One region of the Pseudarthrobacter sp. NPDC059871 genome, then DNA from elsewhere that is predicted to be linked to it. Evidence: riboswitches for the same ligand, from Rfam matches in the RefSeq annotation. Region 1 holds a riboswitch; each other region holds the start of a gene.

Region 1 (6,717 bases):
GAACTGGGAAGCCGTCAACCTTGAAGGCAAGCAGCGCCGTATCGAGAACGCGCTGAAGTCCGGCGACACCGTCCTGGTCCAGGTGACCAAGGACCCCGTGGGCCACAAGGGCGCCCGCCTGACCAGCCAGATCTCGCTGCCGGGCCGCTACCTCGTGTACGTCCCCGGCGGTTCCATGACCGGAATCTCCCGCAAGCTGCCCGACGTCGAGCGGAACAGGCTCAAGCGCATCCTCAAGGACCGCCTGCCGGAGCAGGCGGGCGTCATTGTGCGCACGGCGGCCGAAGGGGCGTCCGAGGAGGAGCTGACCCACGACATCAACCGGCTCCGCGCCCAGTGGGAAGGCATCGAAAGCCAGTCCTCCTCCACCAAGGTCCTGGCTCCGGAGCTGCTGTACGGCGAGCCCGACCTCACCATCAAGGTGGTCCGTGACGTCTTCAACGAGGACTTCTCCAAGCTGATCGTCTCCGGTGAGGAAGCCTGGGACACCATCGAGGCCTACGTCACCTATGTGGCCCCGGACCTGGTGGGACGCCTGGAAAAGTGGACCAAGGACCAGGACATCTTCGCTGCCTGGCGGATTGATGAGCAGATCCACAAGGCCCTCGAACGCAAGGTCTTCCTGCCCTCCGGCGGCTCGCTGGTGATCGACCGGACCGAAGCCATGACCGTGGTGGACGTCAACACCGGCAAGTTCACCGGCAGCGGCGGCAACCTCGAAGAAACCGTCACGAAGAACAACCTTGAAGCGGCCGAGGAAGTGGTGCGCCAGCTGCGGCTGCGCGACATCGGCGGCATCATCGTGATCGACTTCATCGACATGGTCCTGGAATCGAACCGCGACCTCGTCCTGCGCCGCATGGTGGAATGCCTGGGCCGCGACCGGACCAAGCACCAGGTGGCGGAAGTTACCTCGCTGGGACTCGTCCAGATGACCCGCAAGCGCATGGGCACCGGGCTCCTGGAAGTCTTTGGCGAGCAGTGCGAAGCCTGCGCGGGCCGCGGCGTCGTCACCCATGACGACCCCGTGGAGCACCGCCGCGCCAACATCGTGGCAGCCGAACAGCACGTCCACCGCTCAGACAACCGCTCCGATTCCCGCCCCAGCGGGAACCGAAGCGAGGGTAACCGCAGCGAGGGCCAGCGCAATGAGGGCCAGCGCACCGACAGCAGCCAGGAAGGTACGCGCGGCGAACGCAAGCGCCGCCGCGGACGTGGCGGCCAGCCGGTCGAACCCGCACCCGCACCCGCAGCCGTGATTGCCCACCCCGTCCAGCCGGACCCGCACGAGGCCGAACGCCACGCCAAGGCTGAAGCCACCAGGCTGGCCCTGGCCAACATTGCCGCTGCTGCCCACGCCGCACACCTGCACGATGACGAGGTGGCGGCCCGTCAAGCCCCAGCCCAGCAGGACACGGGCGCAACGGAAAAGCACGACGACGGGACGCCGGCACGCCCGGCAGCTGTCCTGACGTTCGGCGGCGAGAAGGTCGCGCTGCCCTTCGTTGAGCACGCAGACGAGCACCAGGCCTCACCTGCGCTGTCGCTTGACCGGCTGGCCGAAGCGTTCGCCCACCTGGGCCAGCCGGCTTCGCCTGTAGGCAGCCCGTCACGGGAGTCCGGCACGGCCCAGGCCGCGCCGGCCACCGCTGAATCGGTGGAGGCAGCGGTTGCGGCACCCCAGCAGCCCGCTGCGACTGCCGCCCCCGACCTGTCCCGGCAGCGCCGTCCGCGGCGTAACCGCAGTGCAAGCAGGGCGCAGGGCGCAGCCAACGAGACCACCGTGGAACACCATGAGAACGTCCCGTCGGCCAGCGAAGGCCACTCCCATGCCGCCAAGGCGCCCCAGCATGCCGCGCCGGCAGAACCTGCGGCCAAAGCCGATGCGCCCATCATCCTTGGCGTAGGGGTTCCTGCTTCCGAGCTCTGACCCGACCCAGGCACTGCAGATGCCCGGCCCTCCACTCCTTGTGGTGGGGCCGGGCATCTGCCGTTAACCGGGAACGGCCCTCGGCAGCGCACTTAACAGGTGCAGTCACCTTTCGGTTGACTGCCGTCCAGCGGCTAGGCTGGGGAACCGACACGGGGTGCCGCGCACCAGGCCCGGCTGAGATCCACACCCGTTGAACCTGTCCGGTTAGTACCGGCGAAGGGATGTCTCTTTTGTCTTCGACCCTTGCCATGCCTGCAGCCACCCCGCTGCCGAATCCCTCCGCGACCGTATTGCCGGCTGCCGGACGGGACATGCCCCGTGTCCTTGCCATCGCGGGCTCGGACCCTTCCGGAGGGGCCGGGATCCAGGCGGACCTCAAAAGCATCGCGGCCCACGGCGGCTACGGCATGGCCGCCATCACTGCCCTCACGGCCCAGAACACCCACGGGGTGACCGCGGTCCATGTTCCTCCGGCATCCTTTTTGGCACAGCAACTGGCAGCCATCAGTGACGACATCCACGTGGACGCCGTCAAGATCGGCATGCTCGGCGACGCCGACGTTATTGCCGCCGTGCGCACCTGGCTGGAGAAGGTGCGCCCCGCCGTCGTAGTCCTCGACCCCGTCATGGTTGCCACCAGCGGAGACCGGCTATTGCAGGAGAGCGCCGAAGCTGCGCTCCGCAACCTGGTGCCGCTGGCCCACCTGGTCACCCCCAACCTGGCCGAGCTGGCCATGCTGCTGGACGAAGACGTGCAGGACACGTGGGAGGCAGCCCTGGAACAGGGCAGGAGGCTTGCTGATGCCACCGGCGCTGCCGTGCTGGTCAAGGGCGGCCACCTGCAGGGCAGCACCTGCCCGGACGCCTTGGTTGGCCCGGCCGGCATGCTTTCAGCGGACGTCGTCGAAATCCCGGGGGAGCGGGTGGCAACGCGCAACAGCCATGGCACAGGTTGTACCCTGTCCTCCGCCATGGCCACGGTCCAGGCGCAGGTAGGCAACTGGGAAGTGGCCCTGCGGGAAGTGAAACCCTGGCTTGCGGGGGCGCTGGCGGCGTCTGCCGTGCTGGAGGTGGGAACCGGCAACGGGCCCGTCCACCATTTCCACCACATCCGCCAAGCGCTTCGGCCAGGCGACTTCACGGCGCAGCTGCGGAAAGATGCCGACGCCCACCTTGAATCGATCTACTCCCTGGACTTCATCCAGGCCCTGGCCTCGGGGACACTTCCGGAGGGCGAGTTCGCGTATTACCTTGCGCAGGATGCCATCTACCTGAACGGGTACTCGCGCGTCCTCGCCCGGGCCAGCGCGCTGGCTCCCACGGAAGCCGAGCAGCTGTTCTGGGCGGCGTCGGCCCAGCAGTGCCTCGAAGTGGAGTCGGAACTGCACCGTTCCTGGCTCAGCACCCGCACCGTCCGCCCCGAACTGGGGCCTGTCACCAAGGCTTACGTGGACCACCTGACCGCCGCTTCGGCGTCGGGCAGTTATGCAGTCCTGGCAGCAGCTGTCCTCCCGTGCTTCTGGCTGTATGCGGACGCCGGGGAGGTGCTCCATGCCAGGTTCCTTGCCGAGGGGGAGCCGGCAGGACACCCCTACGCCGACTGGCTCCGCACGTATGCCGACGAGGATTTCGCGGAGGCAACGCGCCGGGCCATCGCTGTGGTGGACGAAGCGGCACGCAAGGCCTCCGATGACGAGCGGCACGCCATGGCTACCGCTTTCCGGCAGTCCTGCCGGCTGGAAGTGGAGTTCTTCGACGCGCCGCGGCTCTACGCCTGAACCTGCCCCGGCCGTGCTGCCGGTACTATGGTGTGGCACGGCCCCGGTGGCGGACGATGTCTGTGGTTCCTATCACGGCCGACCCGCCGGAGCCAGCCTCATTTGCGGCCGGAGACGGAATTAGCGTATTCTAGATCTTCGGTGCTTACGCCAACACTTGGGTTATGACCCCGGGAACATGCCAACGTGGATAACACAAGGCAGTCCTGCGGGATAACTCATGGAGACCTTCGGGAAATCCACGGCGTTGAGGCACAGCGGGAACCCAGCCAAACAGTGCAACGGGTGCCGCACGCAATTTTAGTTATAAACGTCGAGAGAAGTGAGTTCCCAAGTGGTGTACGCGATTGTCCGCGCAGGCGGCCGCCAAGAGAAGGTTTCCGTTGGAGACTTCGTTACCCTGAACCGCGTCGCCGGTGGGGCTGGCAGCACCATTGAGCTGCCCGCACTGCTCCTGGTTGATGGTGACAAGATCACCACTGCCGCTGCTGACCTGGCCAAGGTGACCGTTACGGCTGAAATCCTCCAGGACCTCCGTGGTCCTAAGATTGTCATCCAGAAGTTCAAGAACAAGACCGGTTACAAGAAGCGCCAGGGTCACCGTCAGGAACTGACCAAGGTCAAGATCACTGGCATCAAGTAACCACTGGTTACTGTTCAGGTTTTCAGCAGATTCCCCAGAATTTAAAGGCAGGCATTTCAGATGGCACATAAAAAGGGCGCGAGCTCCACTCGCAACGGTCGTGACTCCAACGCACAGTACCTCGGCGTCAAGCGCTTCGGTGGCCAGGTAGTTTCCGCCGGCGAGATCATCGTCCGCCAGCGTGGCACCCACTTCCACCCGGGCGCCGGCGTTGGCCGCGGCGGCGACGACACCCTGTTCGCACTGACCCCGGGCGCCGTTGAATTCGGTACCCGCCGCGGTCGTCGCGTCGTCAACATCGTTGCTGCTGCAGCTGCAGAGTAACAACCAGTTCTGAAGCGGTGGAGCGGGCCAGTTGGCCCGCTCCACTGTTCTTTTAAGCGCATTACAATCGATAGGGCGTCCATGGGCGCCCACACGACACTGAGGAGATTTACGTGGCCAGCTTTGTAGACCGGGTAGTACTGCACGTATCCGGCGGTACCGGCGGCCACGGTTGCGTCTCCGTCCACCGTGAGAAGTTCAAGCCCCTTGGCGGGCCCGACGGCGGCAACGGCGGCAATGGCGGCGACGTCATCCTCCGCGTGGACCACCAGACCACCACCCTCCTCGACTACCACCACGCTCCGCACCGGCACGCCACCAACGGCGGTCCCGGCATGGGCGATTGGCGCGGCGGCAAGAACGGCGAAACCCTGGTCCTGCCTGTCCCCGACGGCACCGTGGTGAAGTCAAAGGACGGCACCGTCCTGGCAGACCTGGTGGGGGAGGGCACAGAGTACATCGCCGCCGCCGGCGGGCCCGGCGGTCTGGGCAACGCTGCCCTTTCGTCGCAGAAGCGACGCGCGCCAGGCTTCGCCCTGCTCGGCATCGAGGGTGAATCCAGCGACATCGTCCTTGAGCTGAAGTCCATTGCAGACATCGCCCTGGTGGGATTCCCGTCCGCCGGCAAATCCAGCCTTATCGCCGCCATGTCCGCCGCGCGCCCCAAGATCGCCGACTACCCGTTCACCACCCTCATCCCCAACCTGGGTGTGGTCCAGGCAGGCGAAGTCCGGTTCACCATCGCGGACGTCCCGGGACTTATCGAAGGTGCCAGCGAAGGCAAGGGCCTCGGCCACAACTTCCTGCGGCACGTGGAACGCTGCGCCGCCCTGGTGCACGTCCTGGACTGCGGCACGCTCGAATCCGAACGCGATCCCCTTTCTGACCTCTCCATCATCGAGACCGAGCTTGAAAAGTACGCGGTGGACATGAGCTACGCCGGCCAGGACGGCGAAGTGGTCCCGCTGAACCACCGGCCCCGCCTCGTGGCACTGAACAAAGTGGACCTGCCGGACGGCAAGGACATGGCTGAATTCGTCCGCCCTGAACTGGAGTCCCGCGGATACCGGGTCTTCGAAGTCTCGGCCACCAGCCACGAGGGCCTGCGCCAGCTCGGCTTCGCCATGGCCGAGATCGTCAAGGCGGCACGGGATGCCGTAGAAGCGGCTCCGCCGAAGGTTACCCCCACGGTGCTGCGTCCGCGCGCCGTCAACGAAACCGGATTCCGGATCCGCCGCGAGGAGAAGGCCAACGAGCCGCTGTTCCGCGTCCTCGGCGACAAGCCCGTCCGCTGGGTCAAGCAGACAGACTTCACCAACGAAGAGGCCATCGGATACCTGGCCGACCGGCTCGCAAGGCTGGGCGTGGAAACCGAGCTGTTCAAGATGGGCGCCAAGCCGGGCGACACCGTGGTGATCGGTGAAGACGATGGCGTGGTCTTCGACTGGGAACCCACCATGATGGCTGGCGCCGAACTGCTGGCATCGCCGCGCGGCACCGACATCCGTTTCGCCGACACCGGCGACCGCCCCACCCGCACCCAGAAGCGCGAGGAGCAGCAGGAACGCCGGGATGCCAAGGCCGCAGCCCGCGCCGAACTCGAAGCCGAACGCAAGGCCGGCATCTGGACAGAGTCCGTCAGTGGACGGCGCGCGGCCCAGCCCATTAAGGAAAGTGGCCTGGACTCCGGCGATGAGTCCTAGGGCAACAGCCACGGGACCGGCTTCCGGTTCCGTGGACAGGAGCGTGCTGGCCGGCGCCCGCCGGGTTGTGGTGAAGGTCGGTTCCTCGTCGCTGACAAGCATCAAGGGCGGCATTTCCGAGGAGTCACTCACGGCCCTCGCGGATGCCCTGGCTGCCAAACGCAACAGTGGCACCGAAATCATCCTGGTTTCCTCAGGCGCCATCGCTGCCGGGCTGGCACCCCTTGGCCTCCCGAAGCGTCCCCGGGACCTCGCCACCCAGCAGGCTGCTGCCAGCGTGGGGCAGGGACTCCTCATGGCCCGGTACACACAGGCGTTCGGCGCCCACGGCGTCAC
Region 2 (6,717 bases), 410 kb from region 1:
GCGGCGGCATCATTGACCAGGTAGCGGGTGGCGAAATTGTCTGCACCGTCGAGAATGAGGTCGTAATCGGCAAACAACTCCAGCGCGTTGGATGCGTCGAGCCGGACCTGGTGCAACCGGACGTCCACAAGTGGATTCAGGGCAGCTATGGCGTCGCGCGCCGATTCGATCTTCGGCCGTCCGACATCTGCCACACCGTGGATGACCTGGCGCTGAAGGTTGCTCAGGTCCACGGCATCGTCGTCGATGATCCCCAGGGTTCCAACTCCCGCGGCTGCGAGGTAGAGCAACGCGGGCGAGCCCAGCCCGCCGGCGCCGATAACCAGCACTTTCGCATTCTTGAGCCGCCGCTGCCCTGCCGAGCCGATTTCCGGAATGATGAGGTGCCGGGAATACCGTTCCACCTCGTCGGAGGTGAGTTCCGCGGCGGGTTCCACCAAAGGATCAAGGGAAACTGCTGAAACATTTGCAGTGAACGGCGAAGGCATACTTCAATGTATGCCCCGGGGTACCGCCTGGTCATATTACCCCGCAGTAAAGTGGGGGTAACTGCAATGGAAAGAAGGACAACTGTGGTCCATGAAGCACGGGCTGACCGCCCGCCCGCAGCCGAACCGCAAAATTCCTCGCGACCCGCAGGACAACGGTCGGCCCGGCTCCCCCGCGATGAACGGCGGGCACAGCTTCTTTCCGCAGCGCAGGAAGTCTTTGTGGCGAACGGGTACCACGGTGCCGCCATGGATGAGATCGCCGAGACCGCCCATGTCAGCAAGCCGGTCCTGTACCAGCACTTCCCGTCCAAACGCGAGCTGTACCTGGCCCTCCTGGACAGCCACCTTGCGTCCCTGACCGATCTGATGCTGGGGGCGCTGAACTCCACCACTGACAACAAGGAACGCGTCCAGGCTGTCATGCGGGCATACTTCCGGTTCATTGCCAGCGATGACCAGGCCCACCGCCTGGTCTTCGAGTCCGACCTCGTCAACGATCCCGACGTCAGTTCGCGCCTCGAGACTTTCAACCGGACCTTTGCCGATGCCATTGCCCGGGTGATTGCCGGGGACACCAAGCTGCCCCACCTCGAAGCGGAACTGCTGGGCCGCGGCCTGGCGGGGATGGCGCAGGTCAGCGCCCGGTACTGGCTGGAAACGGACGGCAACCTGGACCTCGATGTGGCCAGCGACCTCATCTACCGTTTAGCTTGGCGCGGAATCTCTCGCTTCCCCAAAGAGTCCTAGACTACAAATAGACCATCATCAAAGAACCTGACCGGCTGGGAGGCCCCTGTGGAAATTAAGATCGGCGTGCAGAACGTTGGCCGCGAGATCGTCCTGGAATCAAACCAGGATGCGGAGACCGTGGCCAAGGTTGTGGGAGAAGCCATCAAGGGCGGCAGCGAACTGCGCCTCACCGATGACAAGGGGCGCCTGATCATTGTTCCCGGCAACGCCCTGGGCTACGTGGAAATCGGCGCGGAAGAAGTCCGGCGCGTAGGATTCGGCCAGTTCTAGCACCGGCCGGAACTGCCCTGCGTCCCGGAGGAGACCCATGCTTTCCCTGATCATTGTTGTGCTGGCCACCCTCGCGGCTGGCTTCATTGTCTGGGCCAATGACAAGCGTCACGCCAAGTATGGCGCAGGCCTTCCGGCCGGCGTGGCTGTCGGGGTGGCTGCACTGAGCTGGATCATCCTGATGGCGGCGGGGTTCGGCTACCTTCCCGGACTGACATGGCTTCCCTGGGTGCTGCCCATAGTGCTGGGCGCGGCTGCATCCGTCGGGGCGGCGCTCGTTCTGGGCCGCACCCGGGCAAGGAACGATACCCACCGGCTGACCGCCATTCTGAGGCGCTAGTCACCGAAAAAAGGCTGTGGCCGCCACCTTCAACGGTGGCGGCCACAGCCTTTTAATCGGGGCCATCCCCCAACCGGTACAGTCCCCAAAACGTCATGGTCAATGTCGCGTCAAAGTCCGTGAAGCATTACTGCCTAAAGGAACTCGGCCCGGCCCTCCATGGCGGACGACGCCAGTGCGTGCTCGCGGCGGGGAATGCGGCCGGCTTCCTTCGCCAGCCGCCCGGCGATGACGGCGTGCTTAAACGCCTCACCCATCAGGGCCGGGTTCTGGGCCCGGGTCACCGCCGTGGCCAGCAGGACAGCGTCGCACCCAAGTTCCATGGCCAGCGCCGCGTCGGATGCCGTGCCGATCCCTGCGTCCAGGACCACGGGCACGTTGGCCCGGGAAACGATGAGTTCGATGTTGTGCGAGTTAAGGATTCCCAGCCCGGTGCCGATAGGAGATCCCAGCGGCATCACAGCGGTGGCACCCAGGTTTTCCAGCCGGAGGGCCAGGACGGGGTCGTCGTTGGTGTAGGCGAAGACTTTGAAGCCGCGGTTGACCAGCTGTTCGGTGGCCTCCACCAGTTCAACGGCGTCCGGCAGGAGCGTGTGCTCGTCCGCGATGACCTCGAGCTTCACCCAGTCGGTTTCCAGCGCTTCCCGGGCCAGTTCAGCGGTCAGGACGGCGTCCCGCGCAGTGAAGCAGCCTGCCGTGTTGGGCAGGACCCTGATCCCGTGGTCCACCAGCAATTGGAACAGGGAGCCCGACTCCGCGGGTGAGTAGCGCCGCATGGCCACGGTGGTGAGGGATGTTCCGGAGGCAACCAGTGCGGCGCCCAGGCCGTCCAGGCTGGGGGCACCCCCCGTCCCCATAATGAGCCTCGACTCCAGGGCGACGCCGTCAATGACGAGGGCGTCAGGCCTGGTTGGTGCCGCGGAGGTAAGGAGGGCCGGTTCGGGAACGGTGTTCGTTTCGATCATGGTGTCAGCCTCCCTGTACTGCGGTGACGAGTTCGACGTCGTCTCCGTCAGCGAGCGCGGTGCCGTGCCATTGGCTGCGGGGCACAACTTCGGAATTGTGCGCTACCGCCACCCCCAGTCTTTGTCCGTCGGTTGCCTGGCCGTCTGCCGCAAGCGCGCGTCCGGTCACTTCGCTGACCAAAGCCGTGATGGACGCACCGTCCGCCACGGTGCGGGATGCCCCGTTCAGGGTGATGTTCATGCTGTCTCCTTGATGTTGATGCTGGGGGCCGGGATCCGGCCGGAAAAGCGGTCCGGACTGAACGGCTGCCACCGGGGGTCAGCCTTCCCGTCCATCAGGTCACGGCAGATGGCGGCCGCGGCCGGGGTGAGGAGGACGCCGTGGCGGAAGAATCCTGTGGCCACGATGAGTCCGGGGATATGCGCTGGACTGCCGTCTGCCCCGTCCACGGGAACCCTGCCCAGCAGCGGGGCATTGTCCGGGGTGGCCGGGCGGGCCCGCGCCGTGCATTCGAGCAGCTCCAGCTCTGCGACCGCAGGCACCAGCACCTGGGCGTCCCGAAGCAGCTGGTACACGCCACCAGCTGACACTCCGGACGCAGCGCCGACTCCCGCCAGGGCGTCCTCCCGCTGGGTGGCGCCGATGACCACGGTTCCGTCCTCGCGTGGAACCAGGTAGACGGGCACACCGCGCACCAGTCCGCGGACCGTGGACGTCAGCAGGGGCTGCAGGTGCTGGGGGACGGACAGCCGCAGGATGTCACCGTGCACTGGGCGCAGAGGTAACCGGAGTCCACTCGGCAGGTTGTCGAGGGAACCCGCCGCCATGCCGTTGGCAACCACCGTTTCGCCGGCGAGCACCAGTCCGCCTCCGGCAAGCCGGACGCCAGCCACGCCCCCGTCCGCCCACTCCAGTGCCACTGCCCTGTCCGCCACGGCGAATCCGTCCAGCGCGCCGGCAACGGCAGTGTCTGCACCCGCAGTGCCGGCAAGGCCGCTGCCGGCCGTCAGGTGGTTGGCCAAGGCTGCCCGGAAGCACTCCACAAGTCGCCGGGGATCCACCTGGTGGTCCGCAGGGGTATCGAGTGCGCAGGCAATGGCGGGGCTGAGCAGCGGTTCCCGGCGCCGGACCTCCCGGACCGTCAGGGGTTCCACGGCGAGTCCGTTAGCCTGCTGCACGCCACGCAGGTCCATGAGTGCCTGCCGGTCGGCGGCGTCGGCGCCAACGGTCAGCGTGGGCGTCGCCAGGTATCCGGAACCGCGGCCTGACACGCGGCCAAGGTCCGCGGCGAACTGCGGCCAACGCTCCGATGCATCCAGCATGAGGCCCAGGAGCTCTTCCTCCTGGTAATGCAGCTCGCTGACGGGGGCCAGCATGCCTGCCGCCGCCCAACTGGCTCCGGATCCCGGTGCATCATCGATCAGCACCACGGACCTGCCAGAGCACCTGGCTTCCCAGGCGATGCCGTGGCCTATGACGCCCCCGCCGATCACTGCTACGTCGGCGGATATTGCCGGGACAGTGGCAGACTCTGCGATGGTGCCCGGAGGGCTTTCGGGGATGCCCGGAGGGCTTTCGGGGATGCCCATGGTGTCTCCTTCCCTACGCCGGTATTAACCGGATCAGGTCAAGCGGTCGGCTCTGACGCCCTCTCAGCCCGGCGCTTTGTGACAGCTGCCGCGGGCTCCCGCAGTACGAGGCAAGTGTAGAGGAACTAGGCTTGCAGCCATGAATGTGTCCCACTCCCCTGCCCCCGCCGCAGCACCCGGCACCGATGCCTTCACCACCGCAGCGGGTAACGGCGCACTGAAATCCGCACGCCTGTACCTCTGCACTGATGCGCGCCGCGGCCGCGGTGACTTCGCCGGGTTCGTGGACGCGGCGTTCGAAGGCGGCGTGGACATCATCCAGCTGCGGGACAAGTCCATCGAGGCGGCCGAGGAACTGGACCTGCTGGCCGTCCTCAAGGAATCCGCCCAACGGCACGGGCGGCTGTGGGCCGTCAATGACCGGGCGGACATTGCGGTCCTCTCCGGTGCCCCCGTTTTCCATGTGGGCCAGAAGGACCTGCCGGTACCTGCCGCAAGGACGCTGCTCAACGGCAACGCCGCCATCGGCCTGTCAAGCCACACGCCGGAGCAGGTGGACGCCGCGCTGGCCGACGCCGCAGGACCTGCCGGCCTCGACTACTTCTGCGTGGGCCCCCTCTGGGCCACCCCCACCAAACCCGGCCGGGCCGCCGTCGGCCTGGACCTGGTGAAGTATGCGGCCGCGAAGGCGCCCAGTGACGTGCCGTGGTTCGCCATCGGCGGGATCGACCACTCCAACGTCGACCAGGTGGTCGGAGCCGGCGCGTCAAGGATCGTGGTGGTCCGCGCCATTACTGACGCAGCCGATCCCGCTGCCGCCGCTGCCTCGCTTCGTACCGCGCTGGACGCCGCGGCTTCCTGAAGCTGCGGACACCCCACAACCCGGTTTCCCGAACGTGCGGCGCCCCGCAGCAACACGTCAGGAGCGCGCCCCGCACCGATTCCCTGCGTAATCGGATGACTTGGGGTTAGGCTGATTTTCGTGTCACATCATCGGCTGGCTCCCAACGTCCATGAGCGCACCAATGCCCTGGAAGAGGCCCTGGCCGCGCTGCGGACGGAGCTGGAACTTCCGGGCCCCTACCCCGATGACGCGGTCAAGGACGCCGAGGCCGCGGTGGCAGCGCTGCACCTGCCGGACTACGACCTGACCGCGGTGGAGTTCGTCACCATCGATCCGGCGTCGTCCACGGACCTGGACCAGGCCGTCTTCATCGAAACGGACGACGACGGCGGGTACCACGTCCTGTACGCCATCGCCGATGTCCCCGCGTTCGTTGCGCCCGGCGGACCCCTGGATGCCGAAACCCGGCGCCGGGGCCAGACCTTCTACGCCCCGGACGGGCGTATTCCGCTGCACCCTGAAGTCATCAGCGAGGGCGCCGGCAGCCTCCTGCCGGACCAGGACTGCTCGGCCTTCGTGTGGGATTTCCAGCTCGACGGCAACGCCGAGGTCACGACCGTCGGTGTCCGCCGGGCACGCGTTCGAAGCCGTGCGAAACTCAGCTACAAGGGTGCACAGGCTGACCTGGACGCCGGTACTGCCACTCCCCTGCTGGGCCTGCTGAGGGAAGTGGGGCTCAAGCGTGTCCGCCTGGAACGCGCCCGGAACGGCGCCAGCCTGAACATGCCGGACCAGGAGATCGTCCAGCTGCCGGATGGCGGCTACCGCATTGCTGCTGCTCCCCAGCTGCCGGTGGAGGACTGGAACGCCCAGATTTCCCTGATGACAGGGATGGCCGCCGCCAAGATCATGCTCGATGCCAAGGTGGGGATCCTGCGCACCATGCCGCCACCGGACGAGCGTTCCCTGCACCATTTCCGGCTGCAGACAGAAGCTCTGGGCAAACCCTGGGACGGCGAGGTGGGATACGGCGAATACCTGCGGACCCTCGACCCAACGGACCCCCGGCAGCTGGCCATCATGCACTCGGCCGGCATGCTCTTCCGCGGCGCCGGCTACACCGCTTTTGACGGCAATGTTCCGGAGGCCGCGGTCCAGGCGGCCATCGGGGATGCCTATGCCCACACCACTGCGCCGCTGCGCCGCCTGGTGGACCGCTTTGTGCTGGTGACCTGCGAGGCGCTGAGCAACGGCGGTACTGTCCCCGGCTGGGTGCGGGACGCGCTGCCGACCCTCCCTGAGATCATGGCGGGCTCGGACCAGCTGGCATCCCGGATGGAGCGCATGGCGCTGGATACGGTGGAGGCCGCCCTGCTGGTCAACCACATCGGCCAGGAGTTCGACGCGATTGTGATTTCGGGGTCGAAGCCGCAGAAAGAGAACGGCAACGGGAACAACGGCCACGGC
Region 3 (6,717 bases), on a different contig from region 1:
GTTGGGGCTGGCGTTCCGGATGACCGTAGTGCCCTCGCGGTGGGTGGCCGCCATGATGGCGTTTTCCGTGACGGTATCGCCGCGCTCGGTGAGGACGAAGGAACGGTCCCGTGAATCAGCCGACGGCGCCTGGACAGCGTAGAAACCGGCCGTGGCTTCCACGGACAGGCCGAACTGGCGCAGCGCCTGCATGTGCGGCTCAACGGTGCGGGTGCCAAGGTCGCAGCCGCCGGCGTAGGGGAGCCTGTACTCGGCGGACTCGTCCAGCAGGGGCCCCAGCAGCATGATGACGCTGCGGGTGCGGCGGGCGGCCTCCACGTCCATCGAGTCGAGGTCCAGGACCGCGGGCCGGCGCAGGCGGAGGTCGGTGGCGTTAAGCCAGGTGCATTCCACGCCGATGCTGGTGAGCACCTCCACGATGCGGTTGACCTCTTCGATCCGGGCCAGGCGGCGCAGGACGGTGGTGCCGCGGTTGATGAGGCTGGCGCACAGCAGGGCAACGCCGGCGTTCTTGCTGCTGTTGACGTCAACCGAACCGGACAGGGTGCGGCCGCCCTCCACGCGAAGGTGGGTCATCTGCGGCTTACCCACGTTGACGATGCTCCGGTCGAAGATGGTCTCGAGGCGCTGGATCATTTTCAGGCTCAGGTTCTGTTTACCCTGCTCCATCCGGGCCACCGCGCTCTGGCTGGTTCCCAGCTCGGCGGCCAGCTGGCCCTGGGTCCAGCCCTTCTCGCTCCGGGCGTTCCTGAGCATGACGGCTACGTGTTCGGCGGTTTCCTGGGTCATGCAGCGAATATATCATCTATGAGTTTTTGATGGCCACTCAGGCAGGTTACAGCTCCATCAAGCTCGTTCAATATCTTTTCTATGCGATAGATCCGGGCTGCGGCGTTGCGCCTTGTCCTCTCCGTGATACCGCGGGAGACTGGATCATAAGTTTCTTCAAGCAATAAACGGAGCCCCACATGCCCCGGACTCGAGCCCACCTACCAGTGTTCAGGCTGGCATGGCTGCTGGTGGCAGCAGTGCTTTTCACCTGCGCCGGGCCCGCGTGGGCCGATCCAGCCGATCCCACGGCAGGGCCGCAAGGGGGCAGCGGAAGCCAGTCCCTGCTCGGCAACGACGTTTCCTGGCCCCAATGCGACGCGGAATTGCCGCGGGACCAGGCGTTCGCCATCGTCGGCGTCAATAACGGTTTGGCCAATAACACCAACCCGTGCCTGCAGGAACAGCTCGAATGGGCCGAATCGTCATCCGGAACTGTAGCCTCGCAGCCCAAGGCACAGCTCTACATCAATACTGCCAATCCCGGGCGGGCCGGGTCCTGGTGGCCGGTCAGCGACGAATACCCCACCGGCTCGAAAGTGCACAACCCGTACGGCTCCTGCAAGGCCGGGGACTACGGCACGGCCTGCGCCTACATGTACGGCTACGCCAAGGCCTTCGACGCAGCCTACGTCCGCGGAGTGACCGACCCCGCGGACTACGTCTGGTGGTTGGATGTGGAAACCGAAAACACCTGGTCCGGCAGCAAGGACGCCAACCGCACCGTCCTCGAAGGCATGACGGATTTCTTCCACAGCATCGACGCAGCAGGTGTGGGCATCTACTCCACCGGCCAGCAGTGGCACAGGATCGTGGGGAACGTCAGCAGTTCCAGCAACCTCTACCCCCTGCCGAGCTGGCTGGCGGGATCCCGGAATGCAGATTCGGCGGCCACCGCGTGTTCAAAATCCCCGCTGACGGGCGGCGGGAAAGTGGTGCTGACGCAGTTCATCCACGCCGGGCTGGACTACAACCACGCCTGCACCTAGCGGGTCAGTTCCCGGCCCACACCATGTTCCAGGTGCCTGCGGACACTGCCGCCGTGACGGCCAGGCCGGCCATCACCAGCCCGCCTGCCAGGACCCACGCATCCAACAGCGTGTAAGTGGATTCCCGGGCCCACGTGCGTGGCCCGCCACCGAAGCCGCGCGCTTCCATGGTCACCGCAAGCCGTGACGCCCGCCTGATCGCCTGGACCAGCAGCCCGAAGCTTTGCCCCAGGGTGGCCTTCACCCGTTGCAGCACGCTGCCGCGCGAGCCAACCCCCCGGGCACGCCGCGCCATTCCGATGGTCTGCCATTCCTCGGCCATCAGCCCCACGAGGCGCATCGCAGCCAGGGTTCCCAGGACAAACCGGTGCGGCAGCCGGGCCTTCTGCGCCAGCGCATCAGCGAGGTCGGTGGGGTCCGTGCAGCTCACCAGGAGTATTGCGGGCAACGCGATGGCCAGGCCGCGGAGCAGGAAGCCCACCCCCGTCTCCAGCGAGCCCTCGCTCATGGTCCAGATGCCGGCGTCGATCAGTGTCCGTCCGCTGTCCGGCGCCAGGATGGAGGTGCTCCACCCGCCCACGGCGGCAGCGAGGATCAGCGGCCAGCCGCGCTGCCACAGCAGCGCCAGCGTGAGCCCGGCAAGCGGAAACAGCAGCAGTTCGAAGAACAGTGCCACGGATGCTGACACCCAGTCGATGGACAGCGCCAGGACCACAGTGATGAGCACGACGGCGGCCAGCTTGCTCAGCGGGTTGGCGCGGGCCAGGAGCGCAGCGTTTCCGCGGAGGTTCAGTTCCTGCCTCATGGCGCCACCGCTTCCGCCGCCGCAAGTTGAAGTTCCGTGCCACCAAGGACCGCGGTGAACTCGGCGTCATGGGTCACGGACACCACTGCCGTGCCGGCGTCCAGGAGTTCGGAGAGGAAAGATGCCAGCTCGGCCCAGGTATTGGCATCCTGGCCGAACGTGGGCTCGTCCAGGACCAGTACCTGCGGGCTTGCCGCCAGGACCGTGGCCACGGAAAGCCGCCGCTTTTCGCCGCCGGACAGGGTGTACGGATTGGCGTCCACCAGGTGGCGTAGCCGCAGCCGTTCCAGCAGTTCGTCAACCCTGTCTTCACCGTGCCCCAGGTGCCGGGGCCCGAAGAGCAGTTCGTCCAGGACCTTGCCGGTGACGAACTGGTGCTCGGGTTCCTGGAAGACGGTGCCGATCCGCTCGATCAGCTGTTCCGCCTTCCACTGGTACGGGGTGATTCCGGCACCGCGGCTGAGGTCCGTCGTGGCGGAGACCGTCCCCTTGACCGGTTCGAGGAGTCCGGCAAGGGTCAGCGCGAAGGTTGATTTCCCTGCGCCGTTGGGTCCGGTGACGGCGAGTGCTTGCCCGGCGCGGACCTGGGCGATGATGCCCTCCTGAACCGGCAACGGCGGAACTTTACGGAAACCTTTGCGCCGCGGGCGTTGCCGGGAGACGGCCAGGTTTTCGGCGGCCAGCAGGAGTCCTCCGGCCCCGGGGGCCTGTTCCTCGGCCCGCCCGCGGGTGGAGGGAACATACCCTGGAACCCATACGCCGGCAGCCGTCAGCATGGTCCGCGCTTCGGCCAGCACCCGGTCCGGCGGGCCGTCCAGGAGCACTGCGGGGTTGGCGCCGCTGCCGGGCTGCAGCACCACGATCCTGTCCACGAGGTCTTTCCACACGGACACCCGGTGCTCCACCACCACCAGCGTTGCGCCGGTCTTGTCCAGGCAGCGGGCCACGGCGTCCCTGACTTCGAGCACACCGGCCGGGTCCAGGTTGGCGGTGGGTTCATCGAGCAGGATCAGCCCGGGCCGCATCGCGAGGATGCCTGCAAGCGCGAGCCGCTGTTTCTGCCCGCCGGACAGAGCCGACGTCGGGTGGTCCAGCGGCAGGTGGGACAGCCCGACGTCGGCCAGCGCCTCATGCACGCGCGGCCAGATGGCATCGCGGGGCACGGCAAGGTTTTCGGCGCCGAAGGCGACGTCGTCGCCTACCCGGGAGAGGACCACCTGGGTCTCGGGATCCTGCTGCATGAGGCCCGCGCGGCCGCGCTGGCCGCGGGGCGGGCCGCCGTCGACCAGCAACGAACCGGTCTCGTCGGCCTCGCCTGCCTCGCCGTCGTCGTCCGCATCGCCCAGCACCCCGGCGAGCGCATGGAGGAGCGTCGATTTGCCTGCCCCGGACGGGCCAAGCAGGAGTACCCGCTCACCCGGGCTGATGTCGAGGTCGAGGGCGTGGACGGCCGGTGTGGTGCGGCCCGCGTGCCGCCAGCCCCAGCCGCGGGCGGTGACCGTGGCCGGCCGCACCGTTTGGGGTGCGGCCGCGTGGGAAGGTGCCGGCATCAGGAGAAGACGGGCTCCGTAGCGGCCTTCCGGGATGCAAAGGAGCTCAGCACGCCGGTCCGGGCAAGGCCGCGGGTGGCGATCCAGGCGAGCGCGCCGGCGATGATGGCCCCGGAGATAGTTGTGCAAACGATGTACACCAACTTATATTCGCCGGAATCGGCGACGTTCCAGCCCCACGGTGCGAAGGCATCGTTCAGGCCGCAGAAGAGGCCCGCCGCGGCACCGGCCAGCAGGGAGACCGGGAGGTTGAACTTCCGGTAGACGAAGATGGCGAAAATGATCTCGGCACCCAGGCCCTGGACGAAGCCGGAAAAAAGGACGGATGTGCCGTAGGGCGACCCCATGAAAAGTTCACCGGTGGCGGCAACCGTCTCGCAGAACACGGCAGCGCCGGGCTTCCGGATGATGAGCATGCCCAGGACCGCCGGGATCATCCAGCCGCCGGCCAGGAGGCCCGTGAGGGGCGGGTAGGCAACCTTGATTGGGCCCGAAAGGGCTGTTGCACCTTGAGACCAGGCCCAGAAGATAACGCCGCCGGCGATGGCGATCAGGGCCGCCACCACGATGTCAACGACGCGCCAGGACCTGCTGGCGGGCTTTTTGATTGCTGAAGTAGTCATGTGATCCTCCTGGAAACAGGAGGGGAAAGTGGACGCGGGTGCCGGCTGCTGCCGCCATTCTCCGCGCACTTCGAGAACTCGACTCCCTTGCGCCGGTACTAACCGGATCAGGTTCGAGGGTCTGCGGCTGTCCGCACTCTCAGCGCCCACCTGCGTTTCCCGGCTGGTGCCGGGGCCGACGGCGGCGCTCCCCTGTCGTAAATGTGTTGTTGATGATGCTGTGGATGTATTGCGTTTGAATGTTTCGCACCCTTCCGGGCGTGCTCAAGTTTACACCTGGAGGCCGGTGGATTGTGGGCCATGACTGCCAACCAGGCAGATGTGACTGACCACGGTCACCGTGTCCGGCTGCCTCAAGTGGCGGACCAGCACCTGGTGGTGGAAGCGATGCGCGGGGTACTCGGGACGGCTGGTTGACACTGCCCGGCGTTCTCGCAAGGATTGACTGGGAAAGCGTTTTCTGAGCTGCCTGCTTCCCCGGCCCGGGCCCAGGCATTAGCCAAGGAGTGCAACGTGCACAGCCAGCCGACCGTGATTAACCGCGAAGCGCTGGTGCGGCGCCACAATGTGGAACAGCACAGCCTCGATCCACGCAGCCCCGCTTCGGTGGGCAACGGCGAGTTCTGCTTCACCATGGACCTGACCGGCATGCAGTCCCTTCCCGGGGAATACCCGGTGGCCGCCCGCGACGACCTGCCGCCCGGCACTTTACTGGGCACGCAGGCCCAGTGGGGCTGGCACTCAATCCCGCCGGAACAGGAGTACACCCTTGCCGGTTCCACGGTCCTCTACGATTCACCGCGTGGCCCGGTCCCCTACGTGGACATGGTGGGCGCCATCGTGGATGGCCGCGAAACGCAGTCGTCGCGGGCGGAAACCTGGCTCCGCGCCAACCCCCACCGGCTGGACCTGGGCCGGATCGGCTTTGCGCTCCCGGGAAAGGATGCCCCCGCGCTCACCCGGGACGACATCACGGACGCGCACCAGGTCCTGGACCTCTGGACGGGCACGGCCACCAGCATCTTCACCTTGCACGGCAATCCGGTCAATGTCACCACGGCCTGCCGCCCGGACAGGGACGAGCTGGGCTTCCGCGTCCTCTCCCCCGCCCTCGCCGACGGGCTCGCCGTATCCCTGGCCTTCCCCTACGGCTCCGAGGCCTGGCACAACGCAGCCGACTGGAACAGCCCCGCCGCCCACACCACCATCGTTGAAGAACGCCACGGCGGAGCGTCCGGCCAGCGCTGGCTGATTTCACGCTGCCTGGACGGTTCCGGGTACCAGGTGGCCGTCAGCGGTGCAGGGCTGGAACTCGAACAGGCTGGCCCGCACGAACTGCTCATCCGGGCCTCCGCTGGGCAGGACAGCCTCGACTTCAGCGTGCACTTCATCAGCACGGGGCAGGGCGACTGCCTTCCCCGCGGCAACGGGGGAATCAGCGGGTTCGGCGGCCGTTCAGCAGCGGCATTGGAGCCGGTCCCTGAGGTGTCATCGGCACCGGATGTGGCAGCGGCACCGGGCAGCGCCGCCATTGCCGCGTCCCGCACGGCGTGGCCGGAATTCTGGAACTCAGGCGGCGCCGTCGACCTCTCCGGAACAGCCGATCCCCGCGCCGGTGAGATCGAACGCCGGACGGTGCTCTCCCAGTACCTCACCGCCGTCAACTGCTCCGGGTCGCTGCCGCCGCAGGAGACGGGGCTGGTCTGCAATTCGTGGCGCGGCCGCTTCCACCTCGAGATGCACTGGTGGCATGCCGCCCACTTCGCCACGTGGAACCGGACGGAGCTCCTGCTGCCCGCCCTCCGCTGGTACGCGTCCGCCCTGGAACCGGCCCGGCAGACGGCCAAAGCCCAGGGTTTCGACGGCGTCCGCTGGCCCAAGCAGGTGGGTCCGGACGGGCGGGAAAGCCCCAGCCCCATCGG

Evidence for each region. Region 1 has a riboswitch for thiamine pyrophosphate ahead of thiD (bifunctional hydroxymethylpyrimidine kinase/phosphomethylpyrimidine kinase). Riboswitches for the same ligand answer to the same signal wherever they lie in the genome.
Region 2: linked by a shared signal. The riboswitch ahead of ACFV4R_RS00645 (FAD-dependent oxidoreductase) and the one ahead of thiD (bifunctional hydroxymethylpyrimidine kinase/phosphomethylpyrimidine kinase) in region 1 are both predicted to bind thiamine pyrophosphate.
Region 3: linked by a shared signal. The riboswitch ahead of ACFV4R_RS08530 (ECF transporter S component) and the one ahead of thiD (bifunctional hydroxymethylpyrimidine kinase/phosphomethylpyrimidine kinase) in region 1 are both predicted to bind thiamine pyrophosphate.

Annotation. Positions count from the first base shown of each region.
Region 1 covers NZ_JBHWJV010000001.1:551,770-558,486, forward strand. Annotated here, with positions in the region: gene ACFV4R_RS02500 (Rne/Rng family ribonuclease) at 1-1,930, shown strand, start outside; TPP riboswitch at 2,074-2,172, shown strand; gene thiD (bifunctional hydroxymethylpyrimidine kinase/phosphomethylpyrimidine kinase) at 2,182-3,711, shown strand; gene rplU (50S ribosomal protein L21) at 4,046-4,354, shown strand; gene rpmA (50S ribosomal protein L27) at 4,415-4,678, shown strand; gene obgE (GTPase ObgE) at 4,792-6,381, shown strand; gene proB (glutamate 5-kinase) at 6,371-6,717, shown strand, end outside.
Region 2 covers NZ_JBHWJV010000001.1:141,164-147,880, reverse strand. Annotated here, with positions in the region: gene moeB (molybdopterin-synthase adenylyltransferase MoeB) at 1-488, opposite strand, end outside; gene ACFV4R_RS00670 (TetR/AcrR family transcriptional regulator) at 573-1,238, shown strand; gene ACFV4R_RS00665 (DUF3107 domain-containing protein) at 1,287-1,511, shown strand; gene ACFV4R_RS00660 (hypothetical protein) at 1,549-1,851, shown strand; gene ACFV4R_RS00655 (thiazole synthase) at 1,986-2,816, opposite strand; gene thiS (sulfur carrier protein ThiS) at 2,821-3,057, opposite strand; gene ACFV4R_RS00645 (FAD-dependent oxidoreductase) at 3,054-4,406, opposite strand; TPP riboswitch at 4,400-4,518, opposite strand; gene thiE (thiamine phosphate synthase) at 4,546-5,268, shown strand; gene ACFV4R_RS00635 (RNB domain-containing ribonuclease) at 5,389-6,717, shown strand, end outside.
Region 3 covers NZ_JBHWJV010000005.1:68,055-74,771, reverse strand. Annotated here, with positions in the region: gene ACFV4R_RS08550 (UDP-N-acetylglucosamine 1-carboxyvinyltransferase) at 1-789, opposite strand, end outside; gene ACFV4R_RS08545 (hypothetical protein) at 969-1,817, shown strand; gene ACFV4R_RS08540 (energy-coupling factor transporter transmembrane component T family protein) at 1,822-2,622, opposite strand; gene ACFV4R_RS08535 (ABC transporter ATP-binding protein) at 2,619-4,172, opposite strand; gene ACFV4R_RS08530 (ECF transporter S component) at 4,172-4,795, opposite strand; TPP riboswitch at 4,862-4,999, opposite strand; gene ACFV4R_RS08525 (hypothetical protein) at 5,309-6,717, shown strand, end outside.